Regions from separate parts of the Streptomyces sp. NPDC055815 genome, predicted to be linked through region 2. Evidence: riboswitches for the same ligand, from Rfam matches in the RefSeq annotation. Region 2 holds a riboswitch; each other region holds the start of a gene.
What was found. Region 2 has a riboswitch for cyclic di-AMP ahead of ACWGN5_RS40050 (M23 family metallopeptidase). Riboswitches for the same ligand answer to the same signal wherever they lie in the genome.
Positions count from the first base shown of each region.

Region 1 (4,252 bases), on a different contig from region 2:
ACGCCCTCGACGCGCCGCTCGACATCTGTCTCGTACGCAAGCTCGGGGTGCCCCACCAGCCGGAGCTCGCGATGGGGGCCCTGGGGGAGGGCGGTGTGCGGGTGCTCAACGAGCGGGTGCTCCGGGAGACCCGGGTGGGGGAGCGGGATCTCGCCGCCGTGGAGGAGCGGGAGCACGCCGAGCTCGAACACCGCGCTCAGCGTTACCGGGGCAGCCGGCCGTCCGTGCCCCTCGAAGGGCGGACGGTCGTCGTGGTCGACGACGGGCTGGCCACCGGGGCCACGGCGCTGGCGGCCTGCCGGGTGGTACGGGCCAGGGGCGCGGCCCGGATCGTTCTCGCGGTCCCGGTGGCGCCGCGTGGCTGGACGGCCCGCCTCGGTGGCGAGGCCGACGAGACGGTCAGCGTGCACGCGCCGGAGCTGTTCTTCGCGATCGGGCAGTTCTACCGGGACTTCTCGCAGACTCCGGACGCCGAGGTCATCGCCTGCCTGGACCGGAACAGGGCCGAGCGGGACCCTGTCGTACGGGACACGGACGTCCGGATCCCGGTCGGCGGGGTCACCCTGAGTGGGCGCCTCGCGGTGCCCGAGGACGCGGGCGGCATCGTCCTCTTCGCGCACGGCAGCGGCAGCAGCCGCCACAGCCCGCGGAACCGGGCCGTCGCCGCGGCGCTCAACCGGGCGGGCCTGGGGACGCTGCTCTTCGACCTGCTGACCGAGTCGGAGGCGACCGACCGGGCGCATGTCTTCGACACCCCGCTCCTCGCCGGGCGGCTCGCGGGGGCCACGGAATGGCTGGCCGCGCGGCCCGAGAGCACGGGACTGCCGTTCGGGTACTTCGGCGCGAGCACGGGCGCGGCCGCCGCGCTGTGGGCGGCGGGCGATCCCGCGTCCCCGGTGAGCGCCGTCGTCTCACGCGGTGGTCGGCCGGACCTCGCGGCCGAGCACCTGGCCCGGGTGCGCGCCCCGACGCTCCTGGTGGTGGGCGGTGCGGACGCGCTGGTCCTGGACCTCAACCGGCGGGCCCTGGCGCTGCTGCGCTGTGAGAACCGGCTCTCCGTCGTGGGCGGCGCCGGCCACCTCTTCGAGGAGCCGGGTGCCCTGGAGGAGGTGGCGGACCTCGCCACCTCCTGGTTCCAGGAGCACTTCCGGCGGAAGGTCAGTACGCCGAGTTGACGTTGTCGATGGAGCCGTAGCGGTCGGCCGCGTAGTTGCAGGCGGCGGTGATGTTGGCGACCGGGTCGAACAGGTCCATGGACGTGCCGGGCACGTGGTAGGCGAGGAAGGTCGGCTCGATGACCTGGAGCAGGCCCTTCGAGGGGGTGCCGGCGACGGCGTTGGAGTCCCACAGGTTGATGGCCTGGGGGTTTCCGGAGGACTCGCGCATGACGTTGCGGTAGATCCCGTCGTAGGAGCCGGGGATGCCGTGCTGGCCCATGATGGCGAGCGACTCCCGGATCCAGCCGTCGAGGTTGTCGGCGTAGTTCGTGGCGGCGACCGGGGCGGCCTTGGCGACGGCCGGGGTGGCCGCAGCGGCGGCGGCGCCCCTACCGGTGGCGACGGCGGGGGTGGCCGACGGGCGCTTGGTGGTGGCGGACTTCTTGGCCTTCGCCTGCGAGGGAGCGGTCTTCGCGGAATCCCGACGAATCGTCAGTTCGAGTCCGGGGCGAATGAGTGACGGATTGTCACCCACGACGCTCTTGTTGGCACGGTAAAGGCTCTTCCAGCCGCCCTGAATTCCCTTCTTGTGGGCGATCAGGGAAAGCGAGTCGCCGCTCACGACGGTGTAGGTGTGTGCGGCGGCCGGGGCGGCGGGAGCCTTGGCGGCGACCGGTGCGGCGGGGGCCTTGAACGTCTGGGTGGCGATCTGCGGAGCGCCGGACGCGGGCGCCGCGCCGGCGACGGCCGGGGCGATCAGCGGCAGGGTCAGGGCGGCGCCACCGGTGCCGACCAGGGCGAGACCGCGGGAGACGTGGCCGCGGCGGGGGCGGCGGTGCTTACCGTGAGCAGGCATGACGGTGTCCTCTCCGGCGCCTGCGGGGTGAGCTGTCGGGTTCGGACGGGAGATGTCCGGCCGCGCGCACGCGGCTTCACCCCGAGCCGTTCCGGATTCCGGACCGGCGTATTCGTGGGTCCCCCGCTCCTGCCGTCGGGTGAAAAGGGAGGTTTATCGAGCGGTGGCAGGATTGGGCGTTCCGCTCGAATGGAGGTGACCGTAGGCCAGTAATGCGACGGATAACAAGAGGAGTGGATGGCGCGGGGCGGGAAATGGATCAATTAATTGAGGGAATTCAAGATCGACGCCGTCCGCGGGGTGTCGAACTTCCTTGCCGGGCAAGGGGTGGGGGAGGGTGCCGCCGAATGCTCGGGCCGAATGAGTGAGTCGCATCACCCGGAGTGTAATGTCCGAATTTGGGGTGTAATTCCGTGGTGGGTAATTAGGGGGCGAAATCCCCGCGATGGGCCATTCGGGTGGGCGACGCTCCGAGCGGGAGCAAAAGTCGCAAAAGCGACATTCGTCTTGAAAGATGGAGGGAGTCGACCCCAGGAGCCACCCAGATGCCGCCTTCCACCTCCCTGCTCAGACCCCACACCCCGGACACGCTCGACACCCTCGACCGCGAGGCCGCCGCCCTCTTCGAGAGCGCCACCTGGCAGCGGATCGTCACGGACCTGACCGTCCCCGAGCCGTCACCTCCGGCGGTGGAGGGCTGGCGGGAGCTGCTCAGCGTGCCGGTGGACCGGCTCGTGGCCGACGCGCTCGCCGCGCTGCCCCCGGCGCTGCCCGCCGAGCGTCGCCTTCCCGGGCGTCTCGGCGCCGTGCTGCCGGACCGGCTCCATGCCTGGCGCCGCATCGGTCAGGCCGAACTGCGCCCCTCGGTCCACCTCGGCTACGCGCGCCTCGTGCTGACGGAGTGGGGCTGGCAGAACGCCCCGTACAAGCTGCGGGACGTACGCGGCGCACGCTGTGTCTGCGGTGCCCTGCTCGCCGCCCACCGGCTCGGCTACGGCAGTGCGGACACCATGCACGAGGCGGCCGCCTGGACCATGACCGAGCTGCGGTCGCGCGGATGGCAGGGACTGATCGGGCCGTGGAACCGGGCCCCCGGCCGTACGGCCGCCGATGCGGTGGCCCTCCTCGACGCCACGATCCGCCGCGCCGCGCACGCCGGCCGCTGACGGCGCGTGTGCCGGGCGGCGACCTTCCGGCCGCCGCCCCGCACGCGCGCGAGTGATCAGCCGCTGACGCTCGCGGCTCCGGTCTCGATGTGTCCGGTGTACCGGCGCGACCAGGTTCCGTCGATGTCGGCGAGGATCGTGAAGTCGTACCAGCCGCCGTTGTACGCCACCGCGTTGAAGAAGTCCTCGCGGCTGGAGTTCGCCGGCACCGTGTACGTCCATGGGCCGTCGGAGCGGTAGGCGTTCGAGCGGATCGTGAAGGTGACGGGACCGGCCGAGGTGTTCGTCATCTTGAACCACAGGGCCGTCTTGCCCGTCCCGGCCTCGGGCGCGAACCGGGCGGCCACCTCGACGGCCTTGCCGGCCTTGGAGGCGTCCCCGATGAACCGGCGCAGGAAGCGGTTCGGGCCCATCATCGAGATGTCGTACTTCCCGGACCCCGAGCCGAGGCCGATGTTGAAGTAGTCCGTGGCGGTGTCGCCGGGATCGACGGTGTACTGCCAGGCGGCGGTGTCCCGGTACTGGTGCGGATGGATCGAGAAGTGCGCCGACCGCTTCGCCTCCGAGCCCTGGTTGGTCATCGAGAACCAGGCCAGGATCTTGCCCGCGGCGCCGAACTCGAAGCGGTCGAGGTTGCCGTTCACCTGGTACGGCAGGGCGCGCGCCGGACGGGTGCCGGACTCCTGCGCGGGCAGCGCGTTGTTCTGGGGTGCCGGGTTCGGCAGCGGGCCGCAGGTGGCCTGCCCGATCACCTTCGCCGTCGACGGGAGGCCCGCGGGCACTCCGTACACCGGGTTGGCGAAGTCGAAGACGCCGGTCAGGTCACCCGTGACCTTCCGCCGCCACGCGCTGATGTGGGGACAGGTGGCCGGGGTGCCGAGCGCCGCCGTCCAGGTCTCCATGAAACGCAGCACCGAGGTGTGGTCGAAGACCTCCGAGCTCACCCAGCCACCCCGGGTCCACGGGGACATGACAATCATCGGGACGCGGAAGCCCAGGCCGATCGGCACGCCGTCGAGGTACTCGCCCGCGGTCCCCGGAGGGGCGACCGGCGGCGGGACGTGGTCGAAGAA
Region 1 covers NZ_JBSHDU010000001.1:254,740-258,991, reverse strand. Annotated here, with positions in the region: gene ACWGN5_RS01380 (phosphoribosyltransferase family protein) at 1-1,175, shown strand, start outside; gene ACWGN5_RS01375 (LysM peptidoglycan-binding domain-containing protein) at 1,159-2,013, opposite strand; cyclic di-AMP (ydaO/yuaA leader) riboswitch at 2,018-2,174, opposite strand; gene ACWGN5_RS01370 (DUF6197 family protein) at 2,559-3,179, shown strand; gene ACWGN5_RS01365 (phosphocholine-specific phospholipase C) at 3,236-4,252, opposite strand, start outside.
Region 1: it holds a riboswitch for cyclic di-AMP, as region 2 does, so the genes downstream of both, ACWGN5_RS01375 (LysM peptidoglycan-binding domain-containing protein) here and ACWGN5_RS40050 (M23 family metallopeptidase) in region 2, are expected to answer to the same signal.

Region 2 (4,252 bases):
CGCGGCGGTGCTGTTCGCCGGCCTGACCCTCGTACAGCTCCGGCATCTGCCCGTACGGGCCGCGTCCGGTCCTGCCGACGGGAAGGGGGAGCGCGGGCAGTTCCGTACCGTCCTCGCGCACCGGACGTTCTGGCTCTTCTCGCTCGCCATGACCGGCTCGTACGTGCTGTCCTTCCAGGTCTATCTGGCGCTGCCGCTCGCGGCGGGCGGTACGGGTGCGACGACGGCGCTGTTCGCGGTGTCGGCGCTCGTCGCGCTCGCCGGGCAGCTGCGGATCACGGCCTGGTGCCGGCGCCGCCTCAGCCGGGAGCGGTGCCTCGTGCTCGGGCTCGCCCTGATGGGCGGGGCGTTCCTGGTGCCGGCCGTCCTGGGACGCGGCCTGCCGGGGCTGCTGCTGTGCGCGGCGGTCCTGGCCGTCGCGAACGCGGTGCTCTACCCGTACGAGATGGACACCGTCGTCGCCCTGTCCCGGGGGCGCTGGGTGGCCACCCACTACGGGCTCTACAACACCGTGTGCGGGGTCGGGATCACCCTCGGGAACCTGGGCACGGGCGCGCTCCTCGACGTCACCGGCTGGTCGGCGGCGCCGTGGCTGGTGCTGTGCGCGGTCGGCCTGGGGTGTGCGGCGGCGATGGCGCTGCTCGCCCGGGGCGGGCGGCTGGCGGAGGAGGCGGCGGGTCCGGTCCCGGGCCAGGCGTCCTCCGGCTGATCCCGTACGGGGGCGGGGCGGAGGAGGTGCCCTCCGGCTGACCCTGGCCCGCCCCGTACGCCACCTGGCCCCACGGGAGTCGCCGCCCCGTCCGGCGGCGGCCACCCTGGGAGGGCGCGGTGCGGACCGCGGCCGGTCGGACCGGGCAGGAGAGCACAGGTGGGGCACCCCCTAGGAGCGGCGGGCGGAGGGCGGCGGGGCGGCGGGGGCCGTCCCGCGTACGGCGGCGCACGGCGGTTCATCCGGGCGCTGCCCCCGCTGGTCATCGTGGGCGGTGTCGTCTTCGACCTGTCGACCCCGCCCGCGTACACGGCGTCGCCGCTCTTCTCCGCCGCCCCGCTGATCGCCGCGCCCTTCTTCTCCACCCTGATCACCCTGCTCACCGGGATCGGCGCCGTCCTCGCCTCCATCGGGCTGCACATCTACAACGGCACCGACGACGAGATCCCCGCCCTCACCGAGACCCTGACCGTCGTGACCGTCTCGGCGCTCGCGCTCCTCATCAACCGGGTGGTGCGCCGCAGCGGCGAGCGGCTCGCGTCGGCGCGGGTCATCGCGGAGACGGCGCAGAAGGCGGTGCTGCCGATGCCCGCCGAGCGGATCGGCGGGCTGCAGTGCGCGGCGCGGTACGAGGCGGCGCAGGCCGACGCGTTCATCGGCGGTGACCTGTTCGCCGTCCAGGACACCCCGCACGGGGTGCGGCTCGTGGTCGGGGACGTCCGGGGCAAGGGGATGGACGCGGTCGAGGCCGTCGCGGTCGTCATCGGCGCCTTCCGGGAGGCGGCGGAGCAGGAGCGGAACCTGGAGGGCGTGGCGCAGCGCCTCGAACGCGCCCTGACCCGGGAGGGCACCCGGCGGGACGGGCTCGACGCCTTCGAGGGGTTCACGACGGCCGTCCTGGCCGAGATCCCGCGCGGCGACGGGGGCGGGACCTTCGAGGGTTTCGTACGGGTCGTCAACCGCGGGCACCCGCCGCCGCTGATGCTGTACGCGGACGGGCGCGTGGATCCGCTGGAACCGGGCGAGGCGGCCCTGCCGCTCGGCATGGGGGAGCTGGCGGCGTGGCCGGACCGGGCCGAGGCGCGGCCGTTCCCGGCGGGCGCGACACTGCTCTTCTACACGGACGGCCTCTCGGAGGCGCGGAACGCGGTGGGCGTCTTCTACGATCCGGCGGCGCGGCTCGCCGGGCGGATCTTCCCGGGACCCGAGGAGCTGCTCGACGCGCTCGTGGACGACGTACGGCTCCACACGGGCGGCGGGTCGACCGACGACATGGCGCTGCTCGCGGTGAGCCGGCCGGCGACGGGGCAGCCCGAGCGGCGCCGGACGATGCCGGTGGTGCCGCCGGGCGGGTCCGGTCACCAGGCGTAGTCGAAGGGTGTCACTGCGATAACAATTGACATAACGTCAGATCGCGAGTGTTTGGCGGTCCTTCGCTGAAGGGGGGTCAAGTCGGGCGATTACCTCTCAATTCAATGAATGATCAAGAGGAACAGCTTGGAATCGGGACCCCCTGTCTATTAACGTTCGATAACGCAGCGCGGTCGTCCCAGCCGTCGCAAGAGGCGGCACCGTGCGCACGCGCCGAATCCTGAAAAGGAACCGGGGAACCACCACTTGGGGTGAATCGGGCCCCTTCGCACTCGTGCGAGCGAGCCCGTAGGAGACCTTCCTGCTCCGAACCCGTCAGCTAACCCGGTAGGCGAGACGGAAGGAAAGGAGCGCGCCCCCGTGGCGTCCAACACCCCCGCACCCGAAGCCCCCTTCGACGCCTTCGGTGGCGGTGCGGGTCCCGCAGCCCCGGACACCGAGTGGAACCCCACCGAGGGATCCCTCCGCGCGGAGAGCCGCTCCGGCGGCCGGCACCGGGTCGTCAAGCAGCGCTCCAACTTCGCCCGCTCCTCCACCGTCCTCGGCGTCGGCGTGATCGCCGCCGTCGGCGCGGGCGGCCTCGCCACCGCGCAGGAGAAGCCCCCGGTGGCCATATCGCTGCCGGACCTCCCCGACCTGAACCTGCCGGACGCCCACGACCTCCCCGGCGTCGGCGACCTCCTCCCCGAGGAGGACAGCGAGCCCGTCACCGAGGCCCGCGCCAACCCGAACCCGCTCACCTCCGCCACGTACACCAACGCGGCCGACGAGCGCACCGAGCAGACCGCCCCCGCCGCGGGCGAGGCCCTGCGCGCCCGCATCCTCCAGCAGGCCGAGCAGCAGCAGGCCTCCGCCGACGCCGCCGAGCTCGCCGCGGCCGAGAAGGCGGCGGCCGAGAAGGCCGCCGCGGAGGCCGCCGCCAAGGAAGCCGCCGCGGAGAAGGCCGCCGCCGACGCCAAGGCGAAGGCCGAGGCGGAAGCCAAGGCCAAGGCGGAGGCGGAAGCCAGGGCGAAGGCCGAGGCGGCCGCCGAGGCCGAGCGCCTCGCCCAGCTCGCCGCCAGCTACTCGCTGCCGGTCTCCTCGTACACCCTCACCGCCACCTACATGCAGTCCGGCTCGATGTGGTCCTCCGGCTACCACACCGGCCTCGACTTCGCCGCCCCCACGGGCACCCCGCTCAAGGCGGTCCACGGCGCCACCGTCAAGTCCGCCGGCTGGTCCGGCTCCTACGGCTACCGGATCGTCCTGGAGCTGGAGGACGGCACCGAGGTCTGGTACTGCCACCTCTCCTCCATGCTGGTCAGCGCCGGCCAGACCGTGTCCACCGGCGAGACCATCGGCCGCGTCGGCGCCACCGGCAACGTCACCGGCGCCCACCTCCACATGGAGGTCCACACCGCGGGCGGCGACGGCATCGACCCGGCGGCCTGGCTCCGCTCCAAGGGCCTCAGCCTCTGAGCGGATCCGGAATAGGCCCGGCGGCGCGGACGGTTGATCGAAACATGACCTCCCTCCGCCCGCTGGGCAGCTCCGACCTGCACGTCTTCCCCGTGGCCCTGGGCGGCAACGTCTTCGGCTGGACCGCCGACGAGGCCCAGTCCTTCGCCGTCCTCGACGCCTACGCCGCCGCCGGCGGCAACTTCGTCGACTCCGCCGACGTCTACTCCGCGTGGGCCGACGGCAACGAGGGCGGCGAGTCCGAGACCGTCATCGGCCGCTGGCTCGCCTCCCGCGGCAACCGCTCCGACATCGTCGTCGCCACCAAGGTCGGCGCCCACCCCCGGTTCAAGGGCCTCTCCGCCACCACCATCAAGTCCGGCGCGGAGGAGTCCCTGCGCCGCCTCGGCACCGACCACATCGACCTCTACTACACGCACTTCGACGACGAATCCGTCCCCGTCGAGGAGATCGTCACCGCCCTCGACCAGCTGGTGAAGGACGGCAAGGTGCGGGCCGTCGCCGCCTCCAACATCTCCCCGGAGCGGCTGCGCGCCTCCCTCGACTTCGCCGAGGCCGAGGGCCTCAGCCGCTACGTCGCCCTCCAGCCGCACTACAACCTGGTCTCCCGCGACACCTACGAGGGCCCGCTCCTGGAGACCGTCGAGCAGGCCGGGCTCTCGGCCGTCCCGTACTACGGGCTCGCGGCCGGCTTCCTCACCGGCAAGTACCGCC
Region 2 covers NZ_JBSHDU010000125.1:11,737-15,988, forward strand. Annotated here, with positions in the region: gene ACWGN5_RS40040 (MFS transporter) at 1-709, shown strand, start outside; gene ACWGN5_RS40045 (PP2C family protein-serine/threonine phosphatase) at 869-2,080, shown strand; cyclic di-AMP (ydaO/yuaA leader) riboswitch at 2,282-2,429, shown strand; gene ACWGN5_RS40050 (M23 family metallopeptidase) at 2,441-3,538, shown strand; partial or broken gene ACWGN5_RS40055 (aldo/keto reductase) at 3,583-4,252, shown strand, end outside.

Region 3 (4,252 bases), on a different contig from region 2:
CCACGACGAGGGAGCAGACCACGAGGGCGAGGAATGCCGCGCGGCCGGTGAGCCGGGAGCGGCGGGCCTGGCGGCGGGTCTGGGAGCGGTAGACACGGGCGGCGGTCTGCTCGCCGAACAGCTTGATCCGGGTCGCGGTCGAGAACCGGTCCCGGTCCTTCGCGGCCATGTCGTGTCGCCTCCCCTGTTCATACGTACGTCCCCGCACACGGTACGGGACCGAGTACGGGGACGGACGTAACTACAGCGTCAGGACAGGTCAGCCCTTGAAGCGCGGGAAGGCGCTGCGGCCGGCGTAGACCGCGGCGTCGTCGAGGATCTCCTCGATGCGCAGGAGCTGGTTGTACTTGGCGACGCGGTCCGAGCGGGCCGGGGCGCCGGTCTTGATCTGGCCACAGTTCACGGCGACCGCGAGGTCGGCGATGGTGACGTCCTCGGTCTCGCCGGAGCGGTGGGACATCATGCACTTGAAGCCGTTGCGCTGGGCGAGCTCGACGGCGTCCAGGGTCTCGGTCAGGGAGCCGATCTGGTTGACCTTGACCAGGAGGGCGTTGGCGGTGCCCTCCTCGATGCCGCGGGCGAGGCGCTCCGGGTTGGTGACGAAGAGGTCGTCGCCGACGATCTGGACCTTGGTGCCCAGCTTGTCGGTGAGGATCTTCCAGCCGGCCCAGTCGTCCTCGAACAGCGGGTCCTCGATGGAGACCATCGGGTACGCGGAGACGAGCTCCTCGTAGTACTCGGTCATCTCGGCGGCCGAGCGGGACTTGCCCTCGAACTCGTACGCGCCGTCCTTGTAGAACTCGGACGCGGCGACGTCGAGCGCGAGCGCGACGTCGGTGCCCGGGGTGTAGCCGGCCTCCTTGATGGCCTCGACGATGAGGTCGAGGGCGGCGCGGTTCGACTCCAGGTTCGGGGCGAAGCCGCCCTCGTCGCCGAGGCCGGTGGAGAGGCCCTTGCGCTTCAGCACGCTCTTGAGCGTGTGGTAGATCTCCGCACCCCAGCGAAGGGCCTCGGAGAAGGACTCCGCGCCGATCGGGGCGATCATGAACTCCTGGATGTCCACGTTGGAGTCGGCGTGCGACCCACCGTTGAGGATGTTCATCATCGGAACGGGCAGCAGGTGCGCGTTCGGGCCGCCCAGGTAGCGGAAGAGCGGGAGGTCGCTGGCCTCGGAGGCGGCGTGCGCGACGGCGAGGGAGACGCCGAGGATGGCGTTGGCGCCGAGCGAGCCCTTGTTCTCGGTGGCGTCCAGGTCGAACATGGCCTGGTCGATCAGGCGCTGCTCGGTGGCGTCGTAGCCGACGAGCTCCGGGCCGATCTGCTCGATGACGGCGAGGACGGCCTTCTCGACACCCTTGCCCTGGTAGCGGTTCGGGTCACCGTCGCGAAGCTCGATGGCCTCGAACGCACCGGTGGAGGCGCCGGACGGAACAGCAGCACGGCCGGTGCTGCCGTCGTCGAGGCCGACCTCGACCTCGACCGTGGGGTTGCCTCGGGAGTCCAGGATTTCCCGGGCTACGACGACGTCGATGGACGGCACGAGCATCTCCTTCTGGGATGTGACGCTGGATGTGACGCAAGGTCGTGCAGGGTCGCGTGGCCTTGCGACAAGAGCCTAACCGGCTCGGGGGCTCCGGCCCGCCGTGCGCCCGCCCCCTGGGACGAAAAAGGACCCAAGGGCACGCATTGCGGGACGAAGGACCCCGAATCTACTGGACGGTAACCGCGGAGTCCCCATAAAAGGGGAAACCCCGGTCCGGCGCGCACGGGGGAAGGGGCACGCCGGACCGGGGTGGTCACCGCGGGAGGGTCGTCGGGGCCGCGTGAGCCGCCGGACTCACGCGAACCGCCGGGGTCACTTCAGGTGGAGCTGCTGACCCGGGTAGATGAGGTCGGCGTTCTCGACGACGTCCTTGTTCAGCTCGAAGAGCTTGGCCCAGCCGCCCTTGACGCCGTGCGCCTGGGCGATCTTGCTGAGGGTGTCGCCGGCGACGACCTTGTACTCGCCGTCACCCTTCTTGACCTTCTTGCCGGTCGGGGTGGTGACGGTCTTCGGGGCCTTGCGCTGCTCGCTGCGGGTGGTCGGCTGCTCGGCGCGACGCTCCTGCTGCTTGGGGGCGGCCTCCTGCTCGGGGGCGGCCTGCTGGGTCTGCTGCGGGGCGCTCTCGGCGGCGCCGCCGTCGTAGGCGGCGTTGGAGAGGCCGACGCCGCAGCTCGGCCAGGCACCCTTGCCCTGGCCCGCGAGGACCTTCTCGGCGACGGCGATCTGCTGGGCCTTCGAGGCCAGGTCGGCGCGCGGGGCGTAGGCGGTGCCACCGAAGGCGGCCCAGGTGGAGTTGGTGAACTGCAGGCCGCCGTAGAAGCCGTTGCCGGTGTTGATGGACCAGTTGCCGCCGGACTCGCACTGGGCGACGGTGTCCCACTCGGCGGTGGTGGCGGCGGAGGCGGTGCCCGCGGTCAGCAGCGGGGCGGCGACGGCGACACCGGTGACGCCGACGAGCGTGGCGACCTGGGCGGCCTTGGAGGGACGGCGGTGTTTGCCCTTGGCGGAAAACAGCATGGGAATTCTCCTCACCGACGCCTGTGAGGTGAGCTGTCGGGTTCGGGCCGGAAAGTTGCCCGGCCGCGTGTCCTTGCACGCGGCTTCACCCCAAGCCGGTCGTCGGCCGTCTGTCTCAACGGCCGGGACCGGCACTTACCTTGGGTCCCCCACTCCTGCCTTCGGCGCTTGCGCGACGACTGTTCCCATCGGCCGACGGCAGGATTCGGCGTTTCGGTCGACGGGGCCCGCGGTGGCGAGCGGTGACGACCGTAGACACAGACCCACCGGAAGTTCAAAGAGGCCCATTGCGGAAAAATCGCCCCTGCTTGCCCTCCGGTGGGCGGTGTTTGCGCAGGTGAGAGGTGACGGAAGCAAAGTTTGCGGACGTGACACGCCAGTTGGGGCGAAGAGACCCATGTCTCACTTGGCCAGAACCGGACATAAGCCCGCGAACTAACCCGCCGCCGCCGTCGAACCGATCGTCAGGTCAAGGCTCTGACCAGGGAGGATGAGGTCCGGATCGGCGCCCACCGTCCGCTTGTTGGCGTCGTAGAGGGCGGTCCAGCCTCCGGGGAGTTCGTTCTCCTCCGCAATGCCGGACAGGCTGTCGCCCGGGCGCACGGTGTACTCGCCCGAAGTGCCCTGACTGTCCGTTGCGTCCGAATTCGCCGCTTCGTCGGTCACCGGAGTGGCGTCGACCTTGCCCGCAGACCCGCCCGCGTGTCGGCCGGTTTCGGACGAGCTGCCCGTTGTGTCGGATTCCTCCGGGGCGGCCTCGCCCCGGTGCTTGCCGGTGCCGGGTGTGGCCGACGGCACGTCACCCTTGGGCGTCTCGGACGAATCCGGCGTACCGGGCGTAACGGAAGCGTCGGGCGTGACCGGGGTCGCGGGAGTGGTCGGCGCGGTCGGCGTGCTGGGCGAGGCCGGGGTGGCCGAGCTCGCCGGAGCGGTCGGCGTGACCGGCTTCACGGGGGCGGCGGGAGTGGCGGACCGCCCGGCGGACGACCCCTCACCCCCCGCGGTGCGGTTGGACTCGGGGAGGGGGCCCGTGGGGGTGGTCGGGACGACGGTCGGGCCGGGGTTCACACCGGTGGCCTTGCCGTCGTTCTTCAGGCCGGCGATCGGCGCGCAGGTGGCCCACTCGTTGCTGCCCGCGTCGAGCGCCTTCTCGGCCACCGCGATCTGCTGGGCACGGCTGGCGAGGTCGGGGCTGGGCGCGTACGCGAGACCGCCGTGCCGCTCCCAGCTGTCCTGGGTGAACTGGAGGCCGCCGTACATGCCGTTGCCGAAGTTGGCGCTCCACTGGCCGCCGGACTCGCACTCGGCGACCCGGTCCCAGGTGGCGGCGTCGGCGGCGGAGGCGGATCCGGTGGCGAGCAGCGGCAGCGCCATGGCGGATCCGGTGACGCCCGCGGCGACGACGATGGCGGGGGCCTGACGGGGGCGACGGTGTCGTCCGTTCCCGGAACGCATAGGAGGGCCTTTCGCGTGACGGCTGAGACTGCCGGGAAACGTAGCGGTATTCGAACGCCCGTCACAAGTCGATCGCCCCGCGATCACGTGAAGATCACATTTCTGATGGCACGTCAGTAGCCAAGAGGGGTACGGAAGGGGAGAACTCCACCGGAAGCGTGCGCAAACCACGCATGATGAGCCCACCGCGCCACCGGAGTTCGGCGGGATCGGCGGCAAGTCGCAGATCCGGCAGGC
Region 3 covers NZ_JBSHDU010000036.1:50,449-54,700, forward strand. Annotated here, with positions in the region: gene ACWGN5_RS22895 (FtsB family cell division protein) at 1-169, opposite strand, end outside; gene eno (phosphopyruvate hydratase) at 260-1,546, opposite strand; gene ACWGN5_RS22905 (transglycosylase family protein) at 1,856-2,560, opposite strand; cyclic di-AMP (ydaO/yuaA leader) riboswitch at 2,564-2,737, opposite strand; gene ACWGN5_RS22910 (transglycosylase family protein) at 2,996-4,015, opposite strand; gene ACWGN5_RS22915 (cytochrome P450 family protein) at 4,110-4,252, opposite strand, start outside.
Region 3: it holds a riboswitch for cyclic di-AMP, as region 2 does, so the genes downstream of both, ACWGN5_RS22905 (transglycosylase family protein) here and ACWGN5_RS40050 (M23 family metallopeptidase) in region 2, are expected to answer to the same signal.